DNA from 2 places in the Stenotrophomonas sp. ATs4 genome. Region 1 is predicted to be linked to the other one. Evidence: predicted binding sites of a transcription regulator. Region 1 holds the regulator's gene; the other holds the start of a gene.
What was found. Region 1 encodes HrcA, which represses chaperone genes, less so after heat shock. Its sites were predicted from a motif close to TTNGCACTCNNNNNNNNNGAGTGCNAA; they were not measured.
Positions count from the first base shown of each region.

Region 2: a site for HrcA is predicted at 2,012-2,038, ahead of ABR323_RS11425 (co-chaperone GroES). Genes of this name have one in related genera too.

Region 1 is NZ_JBLYPK010000010.1:79,851-84,061, reverse strand. Features, by position in the region: gene recN (DNA repair protein RecN) at 1-1,069, opposite strand, end outside; gene hrcA (heat-inducible transcriptional repressor HrcA) at 1,184-2,248, shown strand; gene grpE (nucleotide exchange factor GrpE) at 2,312-2,827, shown strand; gene dnaK (molecular chaperone DnaK) at 3,062-4,211, shown strand, end outside.
Region 2 is NZ_JBLYPK010000005.1:318,435-322,645, forward strand. Features, by position in the region: gene ABR323_RS11415 (endonuclease) at 1-1,727, opposite strand, end outside; gene ABR323_RS11420 (hypothetical protein) at 1,828-1,968, opposite strand; gene ABR323_RS11425 (co-chaperone GroES) at 2,085-2,372, shown strand; gene groL (chaperonin GroEL) at 2,454-4,103, shown strand.

The sequences.
Region 1 (4,211 bases):
GCCAGGCGGCGGCGGCCTTCTCGATCTCACCGGCCAGGCGCTGCAGGCGCTCGTCGGCACCGCGCAGCTGTTCCACTTCGGCATGCATGCGCTCGCGCTGCGCACCCAGCTCGTCCATCGGCACGCGGTGCTTGCGGGCCAGGTCGTGCAGGCGGCCCAGGCGGCGCTCGTTCTCCTCGAACTGTTCCGGGTCGGCATCCAGATCGTCGTGCACGCGGTCCAGCAGCGACAGGGCTTCGTGCAACTGGATCGAGGCGTTCTCGATCAGGTTGTCGACGTCGCCCAGGCGCGGGTCGTGCTCGATCAGGCGCGACAGCTCGTGGCGGACCTGCTGCAGAAGGTCCAGCGCCGAATTGCCGTCGTCACCGTTGAGCTGGTTGCTGGCGGCCTGGCAGGCGCTCAGCAGGGCGCTGGCATGGGCCTGACGGCGGTGGCTGGCACCGAGTGCGACGATCGACTCCGGCTCCAGGTCCTCGCGGTCCAGCTCGCGCAGCTGGTGTTCCAGGAAGCCGATCCGGTCAGTCACGTCGCCCTGTTGCGACAGCGCCAGCGACTCATCGACCAGTGCCTGCCAAGCGGCGGCAGCGCGGCGCACCTGACGGCGCTCGTCCTCGTTGCCGGCATAGGCATCCAGCAGGGCGAGCTGCGACGGGCGCGTCAGCAGGGCCTGTTGTTCATGCTGGCCATGGATTTCGACCAGCAATCCGGCCAGATCGGCCAGCTGGGCCAGCGTCACCGGGCGGCCGTTGATCCACGAGCGCGAACCGCCGTCGGCGCGGATTACCCGGCGCAGCTGGCACTGTTCCTCATCGTCCAGCTCGTTGTCGGCCAGCCACTGGCGCGCGGCCTGCAGCTGGTCCAGCGCGAATTCGGCCGACAGCTCGGCACGGGCGGCGCCGTGGCGGACCACGCCGCTGTCGGCGCGCAGGCCGGACAGGAAGCCCAGCGCGTCGACCATCAGCGACTTGCCGGCGCCGGTCTCGCCTGAAACAACGGTCATGCCGGGCCCGAACTCCAGTTCGGTGGCACGGACGACGGCAAAATCCTTGATCGAAAGATGTCTGAGCATGGGTACAGGGGTGTCTGAGCCGCGCAACGCTAGCACGCGCGGCGGGGAGGTCCAATGACTTGCCAAGGTGACGCGCCGCCATTATCTAGTGTCCGTGTCTCACAGGTTGATTCCATGCACGGTTCCCCCGACCAGCTTGCCCCGCGTGCGCGCCATCTGCTGCGCACGCTGATCGCACGTTACATCCAGGACGGCGAGCCGGTTGGCTCGCAGACACTGGCGCGCGTGGCCGGCCTGGAGGTCAGCCCGGCCACGATCCGCAACATCCTTGGCGACCTCGAAGATCTGGGGCTGCTGGCCTCGCCGCATACCTCGGCAGGGCGCGTCCCGACCGCGCATGGCTACCGGGTATTCGTCGACAGCCTGCTGCAGATGCAGCCGCCGGGCGAGGGCGAACTGGCCCGCCTGCGACAGGAGTTGGCCGGAGGCGGCAGCACCCAGGCCCTGCTGGGCAGCGCGTCGGAGCTGCTGTCGGCGATGAGCCACTTCGTCGGCGTGGTCAGCGCGCCGCGGCGCGAGCAGTTCGCCTTCCGCCAGATCGATTTCGTGGCGCTGGACGGGCGCCGGGTGCTGGCGATCCTGGTGTTTGCCGACAACGAGGTGCAGAACCGGGTCATCGAAACCCGACAGGACTTTGCCCCGGGCGAGCTGGAGCAGGTCGCCAACTACCTCAATGCCCATTTCGCGGGCCTGCCGATGGCCGAGATCCGCACCCGCCTGTTGCTGGAGCTGCGTGATGCCCGTTCCGAGCTGGAGCAGCTGTTGGCGCACAGCATCGAGTTGGCCGAGCAGGCCCTGCAGCCGCCGGCCGACGACATGCTGGTGGCTGGCCAGACCCGCTTGATGGGGGTTCAGGACCTGTCCGACCTGGAGCGCCTGCGCGAGCTGTTCGAGTTGTTCTCCAGCAAGCGCGAGATCCTGCAGCTGCTGGAGCGCACCATCCAGGCCCCGGGCGTGCGCATCTTCATCGGCGAGGAGACCGGGATGATGCCGCTGCAGGGCGTCTCGCTGGTCACTGCTCCTTACACGGCCAATGGTCAGGTGCTGGGCGTGCTGGGGGTGATTGGACCGAAGCGGATGGCCTACGACCGCATGATCCCGCTGGTCCAGGCCACCGCGGATGTGCTCGGTGCGGCCTTTTCACCGGCCGGGCGCGCTCCCGGAACATCCGACGCTTGAAACGCAGCATCCCGCCCACACTAGGGTGGGTGGAGGCGGAGATTGACCGCCAGGGACCCAGACATGAACCACGAACATCCAGATATCGAATCCCAGCAGAGTGCCGCCGATGCGGCCGCCGCCGCAGGCGTGAACGACGAAGTGGAGCGCCTGCGCGCCGAGCTTGATCAGGTCAAGGCCGACGTACTGCGCGAACGCGCCGACCTCGAGAACCAGCGCAAGCGCGTCGCGCGCGACATCGATCAGGCCCGCAAGTTCGCCAACGAGAAGCTGCTGGGCGAGCTGCTGCCGGTGTTTGACAGCCTGGATGCCGGCCTGAAGGCCGCAGGTGACGATGCCCATCCGCTGCGTGAGGGCCTGGAGCTGACCTACAAGCAGCTGTTGAAGGTTGCCGGTGACAACGGCCTGGTCCTGTTGGATCCGACCGGTCAGGCGTTCAATCCGGAGCATCACCAGGCCATCAGCCAGGTACCGGCCCCGGGCGCGGCCCCGGGCAGCGTGGTCACCGTGTTCCAGAAGGGCTACCTGCTCAACGAGCGCCTGCTGCGGCCGGCGCTGGTGGTGGTGGCCGCCGATTGATTGCCACGTCGGGTGAGGCCGTCGGGCATGGCCCGGCGCTACCTGACCCCGATCGGTATCGTCGGGCCCGCCCGGTTCGGTAGCGCCGGGCCATGCCTGGCGAAGGTTTTCCAGGCGCTGAACACAGCGTTCGGGGGATGGCTTGAATGTTCCACGGGCATCCCCCACTTCGTATTCATCCACCGGCCGAGCGGCCGGACTGACCCCAACTAGCAATCTTCAGGAGTCTCCCCCATGGGCAAGATCATTGGTATTGACCTCGGCACCACCAACTCGTGCGTGGCGATCATGGACGGCGGCAAGGCCCGCGTCATCGAAAACTCGGAAGGCGATCGCACCACCCCGTCGATCGTCGCCTACACCAAGGACGGCGAAGTCCTGGTCGGCGCCTCGGCCAAGCGCCAGGCCGTCACCAACCCCAAGAACACCTTCTACGCGGTGAAGCGCCTGATCGGCCGCAAGTTCACCGACGCTGAAGTGCAGAAGGACATCGCCCACGTTCCGTACGGCATCCTGGCCCATGACAATGGCGACGCCTGGGTGTCCACCAGCGATGCCAAGAAGATGGCGCCGCAGGAAATTTCGGCCAAGGTGCTGGAAAAGATGAAGAAGACCGCCGAGGACTTCCTCGGTGAGAAGGTCACCGAAGCGGTCATCACCGTGCCGGCCTACTTCAACGACAGCCAGCGCCAGGCGACCAAGGACGCCGGCCGCATCGCCGGTCTGGACGTCAAGCGCATCATCAACGAGCCGACCGCGGCCGCGCTGGCCTATGGCCTGGACAAGGGTGACAACAAGGATCGCAAGATCGTGGTGTACGACCTGGGCGGCGGCACCTTCGACGTCTCGGTGATCGAGATCGCCAACGTCGATGGTGAAAAGCAGTTCGAAGTGCTGGCCACCAACGGCGACACCTTCCTGGGCGGCGAAGATTTCGACAACCGCGTCATCGAGTACCTGGTTGAAGAGTTCAACAAGGACCAGGGCATCGACCTGCGCAAGGATCCGCTGGCCCTGCAGCGCCTGAAGGATGCTGCCGAGCGCGCCAAGATCGAGCTCTCCAGCGCCCAGCAGACCGAAGTGAACCTGCCGTATGTCACCGCTGACGCCTCGGGTCCGAAGCACCTGAACATCAAGCTGACCCGCGCCAAGCTGGAGTCGCTGGTGGAAGAGCTGATCAAGAAGTCGATCGAGCCGTGCCGCGTTGCGTTGAATGACGCCGGCCTGCGTTCGAGCGACATCAGCGAAGTGATCCTGGTCGGTGGCCAGACCCGCATGCCGAAGGTGCAGCAGGCGGTGACCGAGTTCTTCGGCAAGGAACCGCGCAAGGACGTCAACCCGGACGAAGCCGTGGCACTGGGTGCGGCGATCCAGGGCGGCGTGC
Region 2 (4,211 bases), on a different contig from region 1:
GGGTGGTCGATGAACGGGTTGCGGTTGCCCTGGAAGCTGTAGATCACGTCATTGCGGGCACGCTCCGCAGCGCTCGGCGGGTCGGCCAGATGCCAGTCGATCAACGTCGACAGCAGACCCATGTAGGCCGGCGAACTGCTGGTCTTGACGATCTTGCTGCGGTCATCGGTCAGCTCCAGGTCCGGCTCGGACTGGCCGGTGGCCGCATCCTTGCCGCCCTCGTAGCGGATGGCCATGTACAGCACCGCACGCGCCATGTCGCCCTTGCGTGCACCCCAGACTTCAAAGGTGCCACCGTTGCCGTCGGGCGTGCGTACCCAGTTGGAGTTGCCCGGGTAGCCGCCGCTGCCGCCGCCCTGGCCGTTGTTGGCCTCGGTGGCACGCTCGCCGCAGTTGGCGTCGCACTTGCCGAAGGGCTTGTTGCCACGATCGGCGTTCCACTGCGCGTCGGTCAGGTACAGCATGTGGGTGTCGGTATACGGTGCGTACGGCAGGCCCTTGTCGCCGGTGGTGCTGGCAAAGCCCAGCGAGTTCGGCCAGGTGTGCTCGCGGTTGTACTTCAGGCCGCCGCCGCTGCCGGCGCGGTCGGTCACCTTGGCGTAGCTGCGGTTGCGGTACGCATCCAGGATCCTGCCGCTGTTGTTCGGATCCTCGTCGGCGATCTCCAGGATGGTCCAGGTGCTGGTGCCCGAGCCGCTGTACGGGTAGGCGGTGTGGCCCTTGATGGTGGCGTGCAGCGAGCAGCGCAGCTGGCTGGGGCTGCTGGTGTTGACCTTGGAGTAGTAACCGGCGGGCACGCCGGGGTTGCCCGGGTCCGGATTGCCACCGGTGCTGGCCACGGTGAAGGCGATGCGGCTGTCGGCGGCCGGGTGTGCGCCCTGCAGGTCGGTGATGCGCGCGGCGCGGATGTCGAAGCGGCAGGCCTCACCGGCCACCAGAGCGGTGTTGGTGGACAGCTTCACGCTGCGGCCGCTGGCCGGGAACGTGAGCGGCACGCTGCCGGAGGTACCGCAGCTCAGGGCGAAGGCGCCGCTGGCCAGGTTCACCGTTTCGCTGAACACCACTTCCAGGTCGGCGGCGGCGGGGAAGGTGCTGCTGCCCTGTGCCGGCGTGGTGGTGGAGACCGACGGTGGTGTGTTCGGGCCCGGGGTGCCGCCACCGCTGAAGGTCTGGCCATTGTTGCAGCTGCCGAAGGTCTGCCTGGCCGATTCGGCCCAGGTGAAGTGCGCGTACTGGCTGCCGCTGCCGGTCAGCTGCAGCGAGGTGCCCGCTGCGGTGCTGTTGGTCTCGGCCACCGGAATGTTCTGGCTGGTCATGCCGGCGGCAGGACCACCGGAGGCGGTGATGGCGCCCTCGTAGCTGAGGAACTGGACCACCTTGCCGCTGGCATCGACCAGGGCAATGCCGTCGTTCGGGCCGTTCTGGAGGCCGTTGGTCGGGTAGTTGACCACGGCGATGCTGGCGCTGCCGCAGCCGGCGGTGGTGCCGGCCGGGACCGGATTGTTGGCGTAGACCGTGGCGGCCGAAGGGTTGCTGCCGTTGTAGAGGTAGAGGCGGTAGCCGGACAGGTCTTCTCCGGCAGTAGCGACCACTTCGATGGCTTCGCCGACGTCACCGGCGGCGGTGCTGTCGTCGTAGTGCAGTTCGTTGATGAAGACTTCGGCCTGGGCCGGCGCGGCGGCCAGTGCCAACAGGCAGGCGGCGGCGAGCGGGGACAGCAATCGCATCGACTACTCCTTGTGATTGGGAATGCGCGGCCGAGCCTAAGGCCGATCCAGTGACACTTTGTCGTAAATGAACGTCAGATATCTGACAGTGCGACGTGGATCACCAAATGTCGAGGGTGCGGACATGGCGGTGCCGCGCTGCACCGGCATCAAGGCCTTCGCGCAGGGCAGGAACCTGCACCGTTGGCGGCAGCGAAATTTTTTCCGGGATCGGCCTTGAAAGGCCCGGGGCCAGCTCCATCTCTGTCCTGCTCCCGATTCGTCGGGCTTTTTCGCGAGCGATGCTGGCAGTCACCTTGGGTGAGTGCTAACATCGCCAGACTTTTTCAGACCAATCAATAACTTAAGAGGTCTCTCATGAGCATCAAGCCGCTGCACGACCGCGTTGTGGTCAAGCCGATCGAAGCCGACGAAATCTCCGCCGGTGGCATCGTCATTCCGGATTCGGCCAAGGAAAAGTCCACCAAGGGTGAAGTCGTGGCCGTGGGCCCGGGCAAGCCGCTGGACAACGGCAGCGTGCGCGCTCCGTCGCTGAAGGTCGGTGACAAGGTCATCTACGGCCAGTACGCCGGCAGCTCGTACAAGAGCGAAGGCGTCGAGTACAAGGTCCTGCGCGAAGACGACGTGCTCGCCGTCATCGGCTGAGCCTCGGCGCGACCTGTTTCAACCTGACTTCCAATTCCCAGCCGCCGGGCACGCCCCGGCGCTACCAATGAGGTAATCGCAATGGCTGCCAAGGATATTCGTTTCGGTGAAGACGCCCGTTCGCGCATGGTGCGCGGCGTCAACGTTCTCGCCAATGCCGTCAAGGCCACCCTGGGCCCGAAGGGCCGCAACGTTGTGCTGGAAAAGAGCTTCGGCGCTCCGACCATCACCAAGGACGGCGTCTCCGTCGCCAAGGAAATCGAACTGGCTGACAAGTTCGAGAACATGGGCGCGCAGATGGTGAAGGAAGTGGCTTCCCGCACCAACGACGACGCTGGCGACGGCACCACCACCGCCACCGTGCTGGCCCAGGCCCTGATCCGCGAAGGTGCCAAGGCTGTTGCCGCCGGCATGAACCCGATGGACCTGAAGCGCGGTATCGACAAGGCCGTCGTGGCCGCCGTCGCCGAGCTGAAGAACATCTCCAAGCCGACCGCTGACGACAAGGCCATTGCCCAGGTCGGCACGATCTCGGCCAACTCGGACGAGTCGATCGGCCAGATCATCGCCAACGCGATGAAGGAAGTCGGCAAGGAAGGCGTGATCACCGTTGAAGAAGGCTCGGGCCTGGACAACGAGCTGGACGTGGTCAAGGGCATGCAGTTCGACCGCGGCTACCTGTCCCCGTACTTCATCAACAACCAGCAGTCGCAGACCGCTGACCTGGATGACCCGTACATCCTGCTGCACGACAAGAAGATCTCCAACGTGCGTGACCTGCTGCCGGTGCTGGAAGGCGTCGCCAAGGCCGGCAAGCCGCTGCTGATCGTTGCCGAGGAAGTGGAAGGCGAAGCGCTGGCCACCCTGGTGGTCAACACCATCCGTGGCATCGTCAAGGTCGTGGCCGTCAAGGCGCCGGGCTTCGGCGACCGTCGCAAGGCGATGCTGGAAGACATGGCCGTGCTGACCGGCGGCACCGTGATCTCCGAAGAAGTGGGCCTGTCGCTGGAAAAGGCCACCATCAAGGATCTGGGCCGCGCCAAGAAGGTGCAGGTTTCCAAGGAAAACACCACCATCATCGATGGCGTGGGTGACAAGGCTGCGGTCGATTCGCGCGTTGCGCAGATCAAGACCCAGATCGAAGACACCTCCTCGGACTACGACCGCGAGAAGCTGCAGGAACGCGTGGCCAAGCTGGCCGGTGGCGTTGCAGTCATCAAGGTTGGCGCTTCGACCGAAATCGAAATGAAGGAAAAGAAGGACCGCGTCGACGACGCCCTGCACGCCACCCGTGCGGCCGTTGAAGAAGGCGTGGTTCCGGGCGGCGGTGTTGCCCTGGTCCGTGCAGTGTCGGCACTGTCCGGCCTGAAGGGTGCCAACGAAGACCAGAACCACGGCATCCAGATCGCCCTGCGCGCGATGGAAGCCCCGCTGCGCGAAATCGTTGCCAACGCCGGTGAAGAGCCGTCGGTCATCGTCAACAAGGTCAAGGAAGGCACCGGCAGCTTCGGCTACAACGCCGCCACCGGCGAGTTCGGCGACATGCTGCAGTTCGGCATCCTGGACCCGACCAAGGTGACCCGTTCGGCCCTGCAGAACGCCGCTTCGATCGCTGGCCTGATGATCACCACCGAAGCCATGGTTGCCGAAGCTCCGAAGAAGGACGAGCCGGCCATGGGTGGCGCCGGTGGCATGGGCGGCATGGGTGGCATGGGCGGCATGGACTTCTAAGTCCACGCCCCCGGAGGTAGTCGCCGACCTTGGTCGGCACGCCTTCCCCGATGTAAAGAAGAACCCCGCCGCAAGGCGGGGTTTTTCGTTGCCCGGTTGCCGCCGCGT